Regions from separate parts of the Rhizobium brockwellii genome, predicted to be linked through region 1. Evidence: predicted binding sites of a transcription regulator. Region 1 holds the regulator's gene; the other holds the start of a gene.

Region 1 (7,609 bases):
AGATCGCCGATACCGGCCCCTCATCCGGCTGCCGCCACTTTCTCCCCGTAAACGGGGAGAAAGGACCATGCCGCCGACATCTCCGTTCCTCGCCCACCTCTCGCAAGGCACGTCCCTCGCCCCGTTTACGGGGAGAGGGTTAGGGTGAGGGGCAGCCGTCAATGCGAACTGAGCCTATTCGGCCGGCTGAAGCTCGGCCGGCTCGAAGTGGTAGGTGGTCGAGCAGAATTCGCAGGTGACGGCGATTTCGCCGTTTTCCTGGCTGGCTTCGATCTCCTCGGCCGAAAAGCCCTTGAGCACGCCCTTGATCTTGTCGCGCGAGCAGCTGCAGCGGTCGAAGACGGCGCGCGGTTCGTAGACGCGCACGCCACGCTCGTGGAACAGGCGGAACAGCAGCCGCTCGGTGCCAACAAGCGGATCGGTCAGTTCATCGGCATCAATGGTCTCGACCAGCGAACGGGCTTCGAGCCAGGCATCGTCCTCGCCATGCGGGCGGCTGCCGGTGTCGCCGTCGCCGCCGTGGAGATCCGGCTGGCGCATGCGCTCCGGCGCTTCCGGAAGGAACTGGGCGACGAGGCCGCCTGCCCGCCAGCGATGGCGCGGCTTGCCCGCATCGTCACGGTCGAACAGTTCGGCCGCGGCAAGACGGACGCGCGTCGGGATCTGCTCCGACTGGCGGAAATAGACGCCGGCAATATCTTCCAGCGTGGTGCCGTCGAGCGGAACGATGCCCTGGTAGGGCTGGCTGAACTTGCCTTGGTCGATGGTGAAGGCGAGAATGCCCTTGCCGAGCAATTGCTCCGGCTCGGTTTCGCCTGACTCGATCGCCTTGTTGAGCAGCGCCTGATCGAAACGGGCGTAGGCGCGGACATTTTCCGGCGTCGAGAAATCGGCGACGAGAAGATCGACCGGGCCGTCGCCCTTGGTCTGCACCGTGAACTTGCCGTCGAACTTCAGCGAGGTGCCGAGCAGCACCGTCAGCACGACGACTTCGGCAAGCAGCCGGGCAACGGGTGCGGGATAATGATGACGCTCGAGGATCGCATCGAGCATCGGGCCGAGCTGGACGGCGCGGCCGCGCACATCCAGCCCTTCCACCTGGAAGGGGACGACATGGTCATCGCCGGCGAAATCAAACTGGCCGAGGGCGGCTGCAGCTTCTGCCATGGCTTTTAACTCCTAGTTTCAGAGCGATGGGCCAGCGTGCCCTTCGCTCACGCGGTCGCGAGTCTGTCTCTCGCGACGTCCGATTATGGTTCAGATCGCGCCCAGGCACCAAGCAAGAATCGACTTCTGCGCATGAAGACGGTTTTCCGCCTCATCGAAGACCACGGATTGCGGACCGTCGATCACTTCGTCCGTCACTTCCTCACCGCGATGAGCGGGCAGGCAATGCATGAACAATGCATCATTGCCGGCTTTCGCCATCAAGGCCGCGTTGACCTGATAAGGCTGGAAGACATTGTGACCCCGGGCCCGATGTTCCTGATTCATGGAGACCCAGGTATCGGTCACCACGCAATCGACGCCGGCGACCGCACGGTCGGCATCATGGCAGAGCATGATTTCGGCGCCCTCATTGCGGGCCCAGTTCAGATAGTGATCCTTGGGCTCCGAGCCAAGGGGTACGGCCATGTTCATGCGGTAGCCGAAACGCGCGGCACCCTCGACCAGCGAATGCAGCACATTGTTGCCGTCGCCGGTCCAGGCGATGGTCTTGCCCTTGATCGGGCCGCGGTGCTCTTCGAAGGTCATGATATCGGCCATGATCTGGCAGGGATGGGTGTCATCCGTCAGCGCATTGATCACAGGCACGGTCGCATGCTGGGCCAGCTCGACCAGCCGGGAATGCTCGGTGGTGCGGATCATGATCGCATCGACATAACGCGACAGCACCTTGGCGGTGTCGCCGATCGTCTCGGCGCGGCCAAGCTGCATCTCGGTGCCGGAGAGGAACAGCGTTTCGCCGCCGAGCTGGCGCATGCCGACGTCGAAGGAGACGCGGGTGCGGGTCGACGGCTTCTCGAAGATCATCGCCAGCATCTTGCCGGCGAGCGGCTTGTCGCCCTGGCCTGCCTTGAAGGCCTGCTTGCGGGAAAGCGCATCGTTCATGATGGTTCTGAGATCGGCTGATGTGACTGCCGAAAGATCGAGGAAATGTTTAGGGCTCATATCGTCTTCTTACCTGTGCTGCGCCCGAAGGCGGCAATCTCTTCAAGCCGTCTTCTTGACCTTGGAGGCGCGAATGCTCTCGGCGGCGCGCTCGACGCGGGCAAGGCCCTCGCGGGCTTCCTCGGCGGTGACCACGAGCGGCGGAAGAAGGCGAATGACGTTGTCGCCGGCGGGTACGCCGAGCAGATGGGCGGCGCGGATCGCCTGCAGCAGTTCGGCTGAGGGAACGGCAGCCTTGATGCCGAGCAACAGCCCCTCGCCTCTGATATCCTCGATCACATCGGGGTAGCGATCCTTCAGCGAGGCGAGGCCCTGGCGGAAGACCAACGCGACATCGCGCACCTGCTGGAGGAAGCCATCGGCCAGGATGATGTCGAGCACGGCGCTGCCGACGGCCATGGCAAGCGGATTGCCGCCATAGGTCGAACCATGGGTGCCGGCCTTCATGCCGGAGGCGGCCTCTGATGTGGCAAGGCAGGCGCCGAGCGGGAAACCGCCGCCGATGCCCTTGGCGACCGCCATGATGTCGGGTGTGATGCCCGACCATTCATGGGCGAAGAGCTTGCCGGTGCGGCCGACGCCGGTCTGGACCTCGTCGAGGATCAACAGCAGATCGTTGTCGTCGCAGAGCTGGCGAAGCGCCTTCATGAACTCAGGCGTGGCAGGACGAACGCCGCCCTCGCCCTGCACCGGCTCGATGAGGATGGCGGACGTCGCCTCGGTGATCGCGGCGCGGACCGCTTCGATATCACCGAAAGGCACCTGATCGAAACCCGGCGCCTTGGGGCCGAAACCTTCGAGATATTTTTCCTGGCCGCCGGCGGCGATCGTCGCCAGCGTCCGTCCGTGGAAGGCGCCTTCGAAGGTGATGATATGGAAGCGCTCGGGATGGCCCTTGGAAAACTGATAGCGGCGGGCCGTCTTGATCGCGCATTCGAGCGCCTCGGCACCTGAGTTGGTGAAGAACACCTTGTCGGCGAAGGTGGCGTCGGTCAGGCGTTTAGCCAGACGCTCCTGTCCGGGGATCTCATAGATGTTCGACAGGTGCCAGACCTTGTCGGCCTGCTCCTTCAGCGCGCCGACCACATGCGGATTGCTGTGGCCGACGGAGGTGACGGCGACGCCGGCGCCGAAATCGAGATATCGCTCGCCAGTTTCGGTGATCAGCCATACGCCCTCGCCTCGCTCGAACCGCAGTGGGGCACGAGAATAGGTGTCATAAAGCGGCGCGGCTTCAGCCATGGCGCGATCTCCATCAAAGTTGCCGGGCAATGACTCCGGCTAAGGAAACCAGGCCCGAAAAATCAAAAATGCCGCCTTGCGGCGGCGAGTGGCACTATTTCCTTTTCGCGCTGCAATGTCAACAAAACGGCGCCCTTAGCGTATGCAGCACAGGTGTACAGCGGCATTTTCAGTCTTCAACAGGCATTATTGCAGAAATGCCACGCAGGGACAGCAAGTTGGGGAAAACTACGAATTCGATTCATCCGGATTCATGCGACTCTTGTCACGGAGTCAGGCTCACACTAGGTTAAAGATCAATTACTAGACTGCATGCGGCGGAACTAGTCACCAAAATTGATCAAGCGTTTCTTGTTTCGGAGCTCCCGGGACAACGGTGAGGGATTCTGCCATCACCAACGCAAAAGGTGGAGACAGGGCATGAACTGGACAGACGAGCGGGTCGAGAAACTCAAGAAGCTTTGGGCCGAAGGACTGAGCGCCAGCCAGATCGCGGCACAACTTGGCGGTGTCAGCCGAAACGCGGTCATCGGTAAAGTGCACCGGCTGTGCCTTCCCGGCCGTGCCAAGGCCGGCGGCACCAACACCGCGGCGCGAACGCCGAAGCGCAATACATCGGCGCCGCGCGCGCCGAACTTCGCCTCTCGGATCACCACCCGCACCGTCACCCGCCAGCAGGGCGCGACGATGCTGAAGGAAGAGATCGAGATCGAAACGATCGAGGAAATGGAATACGTGCCGAGAGGCAATGTGGTGGTGCCGATTTCGCGCCGCCTCGGCCTGACGGAACTGACCGAGCGCACCTGCAAGTGGCCGGTCGGCGATCCGCTGAAGGACGACTTCCATTTCTGCGGCTGCGAATCCCCCGACAATTCGCCCTATTGCAGCTATCACCAGAAGCTTGCCTACCAGCCGGTCAACGAACGCCGCCGGGCAGCCGCGCGGGCCAGCTGAGGGGGCTGACCATCGTTAGAATGCAGAAAACGGGCCGAGTGGCCCGTTTTTTTATGCGCGGATGGAAGCTCAGGTTTCCCTCCGTCATGCTCGGCCTTGTGCCGAGCATCTGATCACCTCAACCACTTGAGAGAAAAAACTTTATTTTCAAATGCTTAATTTGGCGTGCGCAGATCCTCGGCACAAGGCCGAGGATGACGTCGCGGGTTTTGCCGGGGCTTTGCCAGCAGGCTCAGATGAAAGCCCTCAGGCTTCCATCGAATAACCGGCGCCGCGGACGGTGCGGATGACGTCCTGCATGTTGGAGAAATTCAGCGCCTTGCGCAGGCGGCCGACATGGACGTCGACGGTGCGCTCGTCGACATAGATATCGTGGCCCCAGACACCATCCAACAGCTGTGAGCGGGAGAAGACCCGGCCCGGCGACGACATCAGGAATTCCAGCAGGCGGAATTCGGTGGGGCCGAGGCGGACTTCGCGGGTCTTGCGATGGACGCGATGGGTCTCACGGTCGAGCTCGATGTCACCGCATTTCAGCACCGTCGACAGCACCTCGGGACGGGCGCGACGCAGCATCGCCTTGACGCGGGCAACGAGCTCGGGGGTCGAGAAGGGCTTGACGACATAATCGTCGGCGCCCGTCGACAATCCGCGGACACGCTCGCTCTCTTCGCCGCGCGCCGTCAGCATGATGATCGGCAGACGCTCGGTCTCCGGCCGCATGCGCAGGCGCCGGCAGAGCTCGATGCCGGAGACGCCGGGCAGCATCCAATCAAGGATGAGAAGATCGGGCGTGCGCTCCTGAAGCCGCATTTCGGCTTCGTCGCCACGAAGGATGGTATCGACCTCGAAGCCTTCCGCTTCGAGATTGTAGCGAAGAAGCACGCTGAGGGCTTCCTCGTCTTCAACAACTGCAACTCTCGGGATCATGCGTGTCGGTCTCCTCGCGCATGATCCTTAAACCAGGGTGATTTAAGCAATGCATCCTGCGCAAATTCAGAAATTGGCTGCGACCTCTTGCGCGCCCGGATGGGCGCGCACGCAAGCGGCGGGGTGTAGGCGGTTATTCGGTGACCGCGCCGACGGTGTTGGCGCTGTCGTCCTTCGGACGGTCGCCTTCCGGCTGCGCGCCTGTCGTCATGTAAAAGATCGTCTCGGCGATGTTGGTGGCGTGGTCGCCGATGCGCTCGATGTTCTTGGCGCAGAAGAGAAGATGCGTGCAGCTGGTGATGTTGCGCGGATCTTCCATCATGTAGGTCAGGAGCTCGCGGAACAGCGAGGTGTACATCGCGTCGATCTCGTTGTCGCGTTCGCGGATCGCATTCGCCTTGTCGGCGGAACGATTGGTGTAGACGTCGAGCACTTCCTTGAGCTGGACGAGCGCCAGCTCGGACAGATGCTCGAGGCCGCGGGCGAGCTTGCGGGGAACGCCGGTGCTTTGGACGGCGATGACGCGCTTGGCAGTGTTCTTGCCGAGGTCGCCGACACGTTCGAGATCGGCGGCGATGCGGATCGAACCCATGATTTCGCGCAGGTCCGCGGCCATCGGCTGGCGGCGGGCGATGGTGACGATCGCCTTGTCGCCGATTTCGCGTTCGGCGTGATCGAGGATCACATCGTCGGAGATGACCTTCTGCGCCAGCGCGGTATCGCCGTTGACGAGCGCCCGCACGGCTTCGGCGACCATCTGCTCGGCCAGGCCGCCCATTTCGGAAATCCGCCTGGACAGGAACTTCAGATCATCATCATAGGCAGAATAAATATGTGTCGATGCCATGGGGCTTTATCCTCGAATAACGGAAAGGCTTGGTGACGCCAAAATCAGCCGAAGCGACCCATGATGTAGTCCTGGGTGCGCGGATCGTCGGGATTGGTGAACATCTTGTCGGTGTCGTTCTCCTCGACGAGATTGCCGAGGTGGAACATGGCGGTGCGCTGCGAAACACGCGCGGCCTGCTGCATGGAGTGGGTGACGATGACGATCGTGTAGTTCTCGCGCAGCTCGTGGATCAGCTCCTCGACCTTGGCGGTGGCGATCGGGTCGAGCGCCGAGCAGGGCTCGTCCATCAGGATCACTTCCGGGCTGACGGCGACGGCACGCGCAATGCAGAGGCGCTGCTGCTGACCGCCCGACAGGCCGGTGCCGGACTCGTGCACGCGGTCCTTGACCTCGTTCCAGAGGCCGGCGCGCTGCAGGCTGGTCTCGACGATCTGGTCGAGATCGGCCTTCGACTTGGCGAGGCCATGGATGCGCGGGCCGTAGGAGACGTTTTCGTAGATCGTCTTCGGGAACGGGTTCGGCTTCTGGAAGACCATGCCGACGCGGGCGCGAAGTTCGACGACGTCGATATCGGGATCATAGATATCGTCGGTGTCGAGCGTGATCTTGCCGGTGACGCGGCAGCCGTCGATCGTGTCGTTCATGCGGTTGAGGCTGCGCAGGAAGGTCGACTTGCCGCAGCCGGACGGGCCGATCAGGGCGGTTACGGTGTTTTCGCGGATGTTCAGGTTCACATCGAATAGCGCGCGCTTTTCGCCGTAGTAAACCGAGACATCCTTTCCGATCATCTTATACGGGACGTTGCTCATCTTGTGATCCAGCGCCTTTTCAACTGCAGCTTCCGTCAACATGTTCATGATCTTGTAACTCCGTTTACCAGCGGCGCTCGAAGCGACGACGCAAGAGGATGGCGCCCATGTTCATGACGATCAGGAACAGGAGCAGGACGATGATGGCACCCGAAGTACGCTCAACGAAGGCACGTTCGGCCTCGTTGGCCCACATATAGACCTGTACGGGCAGAGCCGTCGAGGGATCGAGCGGTGTCGTCGGCGCGTTGGCGACGAAGGCGACCATGCCGATCAGAAGCAGCGGCGCGGTTTCGCCGAGCGCATGCGCCAGGCCGATGATCGTGCCGGTGAGGATGCCGGGCATGGCGAGCGGCAGAACATGGTGGAACACCATCTGCATCTTCGAAGCGCCGAGGCCGAGGGCCGCGGCGCGGATCGACGGCGGCACGGCGCGAAGGGCGGCGCGCGTCGCGATGATGATCGTCGGCAGGGTCATCAGCGTCAGCACCAGGCCGCCGACCAGCGAGGCCGAGCGCGGCAGGCCGATGAAGTTGATGAAGACGGAAAGACCGAGCAGACCGTAGACGATCGAGGGGACCGCGGCGAGGTTGTTGATGTTGACCTCGATCAGGTCCGTCAGCTTGTTCTTCGGCGCAAACTCCTCGAGATA
Region 2 (7,609 bases), 1.6 Mb from region 1:
GTCCTTTATGCTCGAAACCGAAATCTCGCCACCGAGCGTGTTGGTCAGAAGCCGGGTGATGGTGAGGCCAAGGCCGAGCCCCGGCATTGGCCGTACGCTTTCGGCCTCACCGCGCTGGAAAGGTTCATAGATACGAGGCAGGTCCTTCTCCGTGATGCCTCGGCCGGTATCGGCGACGGTGAAGGTTGCTACCTGGCTGCGATAGCCGACATCGAAGGTGACGCTGCCCTCGTCGGTGAACTTGATGGCATTGGAGAGCAGGTTGACGAGAATCTGGCGCAGGCGCTTTTCGTCGGTGCGGACGAATTGCGGCAAGGCCGGCGCGCGCTCATGGATGAAGGCAAGCCCTTTTGCCTGCGCCTGCGGGCGGAACATATCGACGATCTGGTCGAGGAAATCCTGGATGTTGATCTCATTGGAATAGACCTGCAGGCGGCCGGCTTCGATCTTGGAAATATCGAGCAGGCCGTCGATCAGTCCCGAGAGGTGTTCGGCGCTGCGGCGGATGACCTTGATCGAGGATTGGCGCGGTGCCGGAATGGTCTCGTCGCGTTCGAGGATCTGGGCGTAGCCGAGCACGGCGTTCAGTGGCGTGCGTAATTCATGGCTGAGCCCGACGACATAGCGGCTCTTGGCGCGGTTGGCGGCCTCGGCCGTTTCCTTGGCGTTCTGCAGGGCAGCGTCGGTCTTCTTGTGGGCGGCAATTTCTTTGAGCAGCAGCGTGTTCTGGCGCGAAGATTCCTCCTCGGCAACGACGCGGCTGTCATGGGCGAGCACATAGAACCAGCAGACGACGCCTGAGATCACCGAGAAGACGAAGAAGACGATGAGGATGGTGCGGTTAACGACCTCACCCGTCGCGGGTGAGGCGGAGGCGACCTGATGGGCAATCATTGCCAGGATCGCGCCGATGGCGGTCAATGCCAGCACGACGGCGATGCCGTAGCGGCCAAGGCGCGTCGTCAGCTTCCCCAGAATGGCTTCCGGCAGCAGCGCCTTGGCGACGGTGCCGACCTGAGCGTTGAAACGGGCCGCCGGCTTGCACATGTCGTGGCAGCGGCTGTCGAGCGAGCAGCAGAGCGAGCAGATCGGCGCGGCATAGGCCGGGCACCAGGCCATGTCCTCCGGCTCGAACGGGTGTTCGCAGACCGAGCAGGTAATGCTCGTCAGGTTCTTCCAGCTCTGGCGCGGCTTGCGGGCGAGATAGAACTTGCCTTTCGTCGCCCAGGCGATGACAGGCGAGGCGATCAGGGCGATGACGAGGGTGATGTAGGGGGCGAGCGAGGCGGCGATCTCGCCGAAGGCGCCGAAATGGGCGGTCAGCGACACCGCCGCCGACAGCGTCATGGCGCCGAGGCCGACCGGGTTGATGTCGTAGAGGTGGGCGCGCTTGAACTCGATGCCGGGGGGAGCCAACCCCAGCGGCTTGTTGATGAAGAGATCGGCGGAAATCGTGCAGAGCCAGGCCATGGCGATGATCGAGAAGATGCCGAGCGTCTCCTCCAGCAGCCGGTAGATGCCGAGTTCCATCAAAAGCAGGGCGATTGCGACGTTGAAGACCAGCCAGATGACACGGCCGGGATGGCTATGGGTCAGCCGCGAAAAGAAGTTCGACCAGGCGAGCGAGCCGGCATAGGCGTTCATCACGTTGATCTTCAGCTGCGAGACGACGACGAAAGCGGCCATCAATAGCAGCGCGGCATTGTGCCAGGGGACCATGTAGCCGAAGGCGGTCAGATACATCTGCGCCGGGTCGGCGGCGCGGTCGAGGGGGACGCCTGAGGTGAAGGTCAGCACGACCAGGAAGGAACCGGCAAGCAGCTTCGGCGCGCCGATGATGACCCAGCCAGGCCCGGCGAGAAAGATCGCCAGGCGGTGGCGCCACTTGCGCTGCGGGTCTGGCGGCAGGAAGCGCAGGAAGTCGGCCTGTTCGCCGATCTGCGACATCAGCGCCAGGATGACGGCAGAAGCAGCGCCGAACTCCACCAGATCGAACTCGGCGACGGTGCCGGGTGGGCCTGAGGCATGACGGATGCCGGCAAAGGCGCGCCAGAGATCGAATTTTTCCCAGTCCAGCAAGGCGATGAAGATGAAGGGCAGGATATTCAGCACGATCCAGAAGGGCTGGGTCATCAGCTGAAACTTGCTGATCAGCCGCACGCCGTGCGTCACCAGCGGGATTACCATGACGGCGCTGATGATGTAGCCGATCCAGAGCGGGATGCCGAGGGTGAGCTCCAGCGCCCCGGACATGATCGAGGCCTCGATCGCAAACAGCATGAAGGTGAAGCTTGCATAGATCAGCGAGGTGATGGTCGAGCCGATGTAGCCGAAGCCCGCGCCGCGCGTCAGAAGATCGATGTCGACGCCGTGGCGGATGGCGTAGCGGCTGATCGGCAGGCCGATCGCCAGCATGGCGATCGAGGCGACGATGATGGCGTAAAAGGCGTTGGTGGTGCCGTAGGAGAGGGTGATCGCGCCGCCGATCGCCTCCAGCGCCAGGAAGGAGATCGCGCCGATCGCCGTCTGCGAGATGCGCTGCGAGGAGAAATGGCGGGCGCTCTTGGCAGTGAAGCGCAACGCATAATCTTCCAGCGTTTGGTTGGCGACCCAGCGATTATATTCGCGTCTCACCGGAATGATGCGTTGGCGCGCTGTCATGCCCTCTTTCCGGCAATCTGGTTGGGCTCATCGTCTTCCAGCCAGTTTTGGCGGGATGGATAGGAAAGGCAAGAGGCGGACGCCAACTGGTTCACAGAATGGCAATATTTTTGCAATTGATCTGTCACATAAGAACTCTAACTCTCCCGGCGTTCGTTCAACCATTTCGGGTATCACCATGTCTGCTTTAAGCTTTTGTCGCCTGAGCACTGCCCTCGTCTGCCTCCTTTCCATCGTGCCATCGCTTGCCAGCGCCGAGCAGGCCACCGCAGCGAAAGCGCCTTATGCGCAGGCCGGAAACACCAACAAACGCGGTGACGCCTGCTTCTCGACGGTGGACACCAACGCCGCCGTTCATCTTCTCTCCGGCTTCCTCGAAATCTGGACACCGCGCACGCCTTTCGTCGATGCGGGTGTCGAAGCCCCGGCCAAGGATAATTGCCCGGCTGTCGCCAAGACGGATTGGGACGGCATTCCCGCCAGCAAGACCGACGGCCATATCGTCAACCAGTCCGTCCATGACGCCAACATCGCCTATGTCGTCAAAGCGACGCGGGCGCGAACTGCCGATCAGGCGGTGGCTGCCTACCTCGACGATCGGCGTGGCAAGAATGCCAGCATCGTCGATGGCCTCGGTCCGCTGACGGATGCCTGGAAGGCCGGCTCGAAGCAGACCACCACGATCACCGAGGTGGCGGCCGACGCGACGACGGTCAAATATGACGACAAGGGCAACAATCGCGGCGCCGGCAGCAAGCCGGACTCGGAAAACAAGACCGATGCCAACCCCGACATGGGCCTTGCAATCGACTTCATCAACGCCGCAAGCGGTGACGGCTCGACGGAGCCCACAAAACGCTATTTCAAATATGGCCGTCCCTACCGCTGGAGCCAGGACGTGTTGGTGGTGCCGACGCTGGAGCCCGCCAAGAGCGGCAAGCCGGTCGAGGACGGTGGTTTCCCGAGCGGGCATACGGCGGAAGCCTGGCGGGATGCGCTCGCCATGGCCTATCTCGTACCGCAGCGCTTTCAGGAAATGATCACGCGCGCCAGCGAGCTGGGTGAAGACCGTATTCTCGCGGGCATGCATTCTCCTCTCGACGTCATGGGCGGCCGGATGCTCGGCACGGCTGCGGTCGTTTACAATCTGAACAAGGCCGACAATGCGGCGCTGAAGAGCGATGCCTACGCCCAAGCGCAGTCATGGCTCGTCGCCAAATCAGGCGTTGCGGATGCGGGTGCGCTCGAGGTTGCCGCCCACGCGGCACCGCTCGCTGCAGACCGTTTCGCCGATCATGACGCCAATCGCGCCTACGTGCTGCAGCGCTTGAGCTATGGCCTGCCGACGATCCATTCGACGGATCAGCCGGCGCGCGTGCCGCAGGGCGCCGAAGCGCTTCTCGAAACGCGTCTGCCCTATCTGGACGGCGAGCAGCGCCGCGCCGTGCTGAAGACGACGGAGATCGCCTCCGGCTACCCGCTGCTCGACGATGCGGAAGGTTACGGCCGTCTCAACCTCTTTGCCGCCGCCGATGGTTACGGTGCGTTCGAACAGGACGTGACCGTGACGATGGACGCGGCAAAGGGCGGGTTCAATTCGATCGACACCTGGCGGAACGACATCACCGGCAGGGGCAGGCTGGTGAAGCGCGGCAACGGCATCCTCGGGCTTTCGGGCGCCAACAGCTATGCCGGCGGCACCGTGCTGGAAGAAGGCGCGCTGGTGGCCCTGTCGTCGTCGGCCTTCGGTCGTGGCGGGCTGACGGTCAACGGCGGCTCGCTCGTTCTGGCGGCCGCCAAGCCGTTGACCGTGAGCGGTGACTATCAGCAGGTCGCCAATGCCACGACGAAGCCGGCGCTCGGCGCAAACGGCGCGGGGACGCTGGTCGTCGAGGGCAAGGCGGCGCTGGCCGGCGACCTCGATGTGACGCTTGTCGACGGCTATGCCCCAACGCCCGGAACGAAGATCGAAATCCTCAAGGCGAGTGCGGTGACTGGCACCTTCGGCAAGGTCACGGTTTCCGGCCACCAGGCGAGCCTCTCCTACGGCCCGACATCAGTCACTTTGACGATCGACGGATAAATTGCTGGTATCGAGACAGGGCATCTCCCGCCGCAGGGATGCCCTTCCTTCTCTGACCTGCCTGTTTGGCCCCCGGACCTACGTCATTTTGCGTATGTGTTTTTGCGCTGCAGCACCCGATAGTCCCTTAAGCAACAGTTAATCTCCGTTTCCGGCCTGTTGCGGAACAAGAAGAGGGGCTCAACCAGATGAATCTCAGAACTACTATTACGGGCGCTGCACTCGGCGCCGTCATGGCGGCCTCGGCTGCCTTCAGCGGTGCGGTTGCCGCCGATGATACGATCAAGGTCGGCATTCTGCACTCGCTTTCCGGCACCATGGCCATCTCCGAGACCACGCTCAAGGACGCCATGCTGATGCTCATCGACGAGCAGAATAAGAAGGGCGGCCTTCTCGGCAAGAAGCTCGAGGCCGTCGTCGTCGACCCGGCTTCCGATTGGCCGCTGTTTGCCGAAAAGGCACGTGAGCTGATCCAGAAGGACAAGGTTGCCGCCGTCTTCGGTTGCTGGACGTCCTCGTCGCGCAAGTCCGTTCTGCCGGTTTTCGAAGAGACCAACTCGATCCTCTTCTACCCGGTCCAGTATGAAGGCGAAGAGTCCTCGCGCAACATCTTCTACACCGGTGCTGCTCCGAACCAGCAGGCCATTCCAGCTGTCGACTACCTGATGGAAAAAGAAGGCGTAAAGCGCTTCGTTCTCGAAGGTACGGACTACGTTTATCCGCGCACGACCAACAAGATTCTCGAGGCATACCTGATTTCGAAGGGTATTCCGAAAGAAGACATCATGACCAACTACACGCCGTTCGGCTTCTCCGACTGGCAGACCGAAGTTTCCAAGATCAAGGAATTCGGTTCGGCCGGCAAGAAGACCGCCGTCGTCTCGACGATCAACGGCGATGCCAACGTTCCGTTCTACAAGGAACTGGGTAACAAGGGCATCAAGGCAACAGACATCCCCGTCGTCGCCTTCTCGGTCGGCGAAGAAGAGCTTGCCGGCCTCGATACCAAGCCGCTCGTCGGCCATCTCGCTGCCTGGAACTATTTCGAGTCGGTCGAAAGCCCTGCCAACAAGAAGTTCATCAAGGACTGGCACGCTTTCACCAAGAACGACAAGCGCGTGACGAACGACCCGATGGAAGCTGCGTATATCGGCTTCAACGCATGGGTTAAGGCCGTCCAGGCTGCCGGCACGACCGATACCGACAAGGTTCTCGATACCATCATCGGCGTCAGCGTTCCGAACCTCTCCGGCGGCTATGCAACCGTCATGCCGAACCACCACATCACCAAGCCGGTGCTGATCGGTGAAATCCAGGCCGACGGCCAGTTCGAAATCGTCCAGCAGACACCTGCCGTCGTCGGCGACGAATGGTCCGACTTCCTGCCTGATTCCAAGGACCTGATCTCCGATTGGCGCAAGCCGATGTCCTGCGGCAACTTCAACGTCGCTACGGGCAAGTGCGGTGGCAAGGGCTCCTGAGTACGACCCGATCCGATGATTGCCTGAAGGATTCCGTCCGGGGTTGATCCCGGGCGGAAGCTCCGTCCCAGCGATTGCGCCGCGAGGCCAACACTATCAAGGGCGAGAAAGCCGATGTATCGCGCCATAAAGATTTTCCTCATCACGGTTTGCCTGACATTTTCGGGCCTGACATTTTCGGGCGTGACGATCTCGAGCGAAGTCCAGGCCCAGGACGATATCCACGTGCTGATCGACGCGCTCGGCGTCGGCGACTTCCCGGAACGCGAAGCGGCTATCAAAGCGCTGGTCGCTTCCAAGGACCAGCATGTCAGCCAGATCCTGCAGCAGTTGAGCGACGGCCTTCTCTACGTCAATTCCGATGGCGGCCCGGTTCTCCTCCAGGGCGGTACCGATGACGAACCGACCTATTCCGATCCGATCACCGGCGAAGCCGCTGCCGATGTCGATCCGGATCTGATGACGAAGGTCAAGATCAACAACGCGCTTCGCGGCGTCATCGGCGCTGCCACCAGCCAGTTGACGCTGATGAGCACGGACCGTTCCGCGCGGCTTGCCGCGGCGCAGGGCCTTCTGAAAGATGCCGATCCCGCCAATCTCGATCTGCTGAACTCGGCGCTTGCGGCCGAAAAGGACGCTGAGATCAAGAATACGATGGAAGCGGCGCGCGCCGTGCTGCTGCTCAAGACGGATGCCAGCGTCGAAGACAAGAAGGCTGCGATCGATACGATCGCGGCGCGCGGCAATCGCGATGCGCTGACCATCCTCACGGCGACGCTCGAAACCGCGCCTGACGACCTGAAGCCGGTGATCCAGGCGGATATCAGCTCCATCAATCGCAGCCTGGCGCTGTGGGATATCGTCCAGAATATCTGGTACGGATTGTCTCTCGGCTCGGTACTGCTGCTTGCAGCGATCGGCCTTGCCATCACCTTCGGCGTCATGGGCGTCATCAACATGGCGCATGGCGAAATGGTGATGATCGGTGCCTACACCACCTATGTGGTGCAGGAGTACATCACCTCCGCCTTTCCTAAACTTGCCGATTATTCGCTGGCCTTTGCCGTGCCTGCGGCCTTCGTCTTTACCGGCTTCGTCGGTCTGGTAATCGAGCGCGCCGTCATCCGCTATCTCTACGGCCGGCCGCTGGAAACGCTGCTCGCCACCTGGGGCGTGTCGCTGATCCTGCAGCAGGCGGTGCGCAGCAGCTTCGGTCCGACCAACCGCGAGGTCCGCAATCCGAGCTGGATGTCCGGCGTCTTCGATCTCGGCGGGCTCTCCATCACCTGGAACCGACTGTGGATCATCGTCTTTTCGATGGTGGTCTTTGTGGCGCTGCTCCTGCTGCTCAAGCGGTCCGCCTTCGGCCTGCAGATGCGCGCCG

What was found. The regulator PhoB, encoded in region 1, activates phosphate uptake and scavenging genes when phosphate is short. The targets are predictions, from matches to a motif close to TGTCATNNANCTGTCAT.
Region 2: a site for PhoB is predicted at 2,773-2,789, ahead of RLCC275e_RS16965 (acid phosphatase). Genes of this name have one in related genera too.

The regions. Positions count from the first base shown of each region.
Region 1 is NZ_CP053439.1:160,694-168,302, reverse strand. Features, by position in the region: gene RLCC275e_RS00835 (Hsp33 family molecular chaperone) at 175-1,167, opposite strand; gene argF (ornithine carbamoyltransferase) at 1,258-2,172, opposite strand; gene RLCC275e_RS00825 (aspartate aminotransferase family protein) at 2,215-3,414, opposite strand; gene RLCC275e_RS00820 (GcrA family cell cycle regulator) at 3,835-4,368, shown strand; gene phoB (phosphate regulon transcriptional regulator PhoB) at 4,615-5,298, opposite strand; gene phoU (phosphate signaling complex protein PhoU) at 5,432-6,145, opposite strand; gene pstB (phosphate ABC transporter ATP-binding protein PstB) at 6,190-7,005, opposite strand; gene pstA (phosphate ABC transporter permease PstA) at 7,022-7,609, opposite strand, start outside.
Region 2 is NZ_CP053439.1:3,401,689-3,409,297, reverse strand. Features, by position in the region: gene RLCC275e_RS16970 (hybrid sensor histidine kinase/response regulator) at 1-2,661, opposite strand, end outside; gene RLCC275e_RS16965 (acid phosphatase) at 2,840-4,744, shown strand; gene urtA (urea ABC transporter substrate-binding protein) at 4,933-6,225, shown strand; gene urtB (urea ABC transporter permease subunit UrtB) at 6,340-7,609, shown strand, end outside.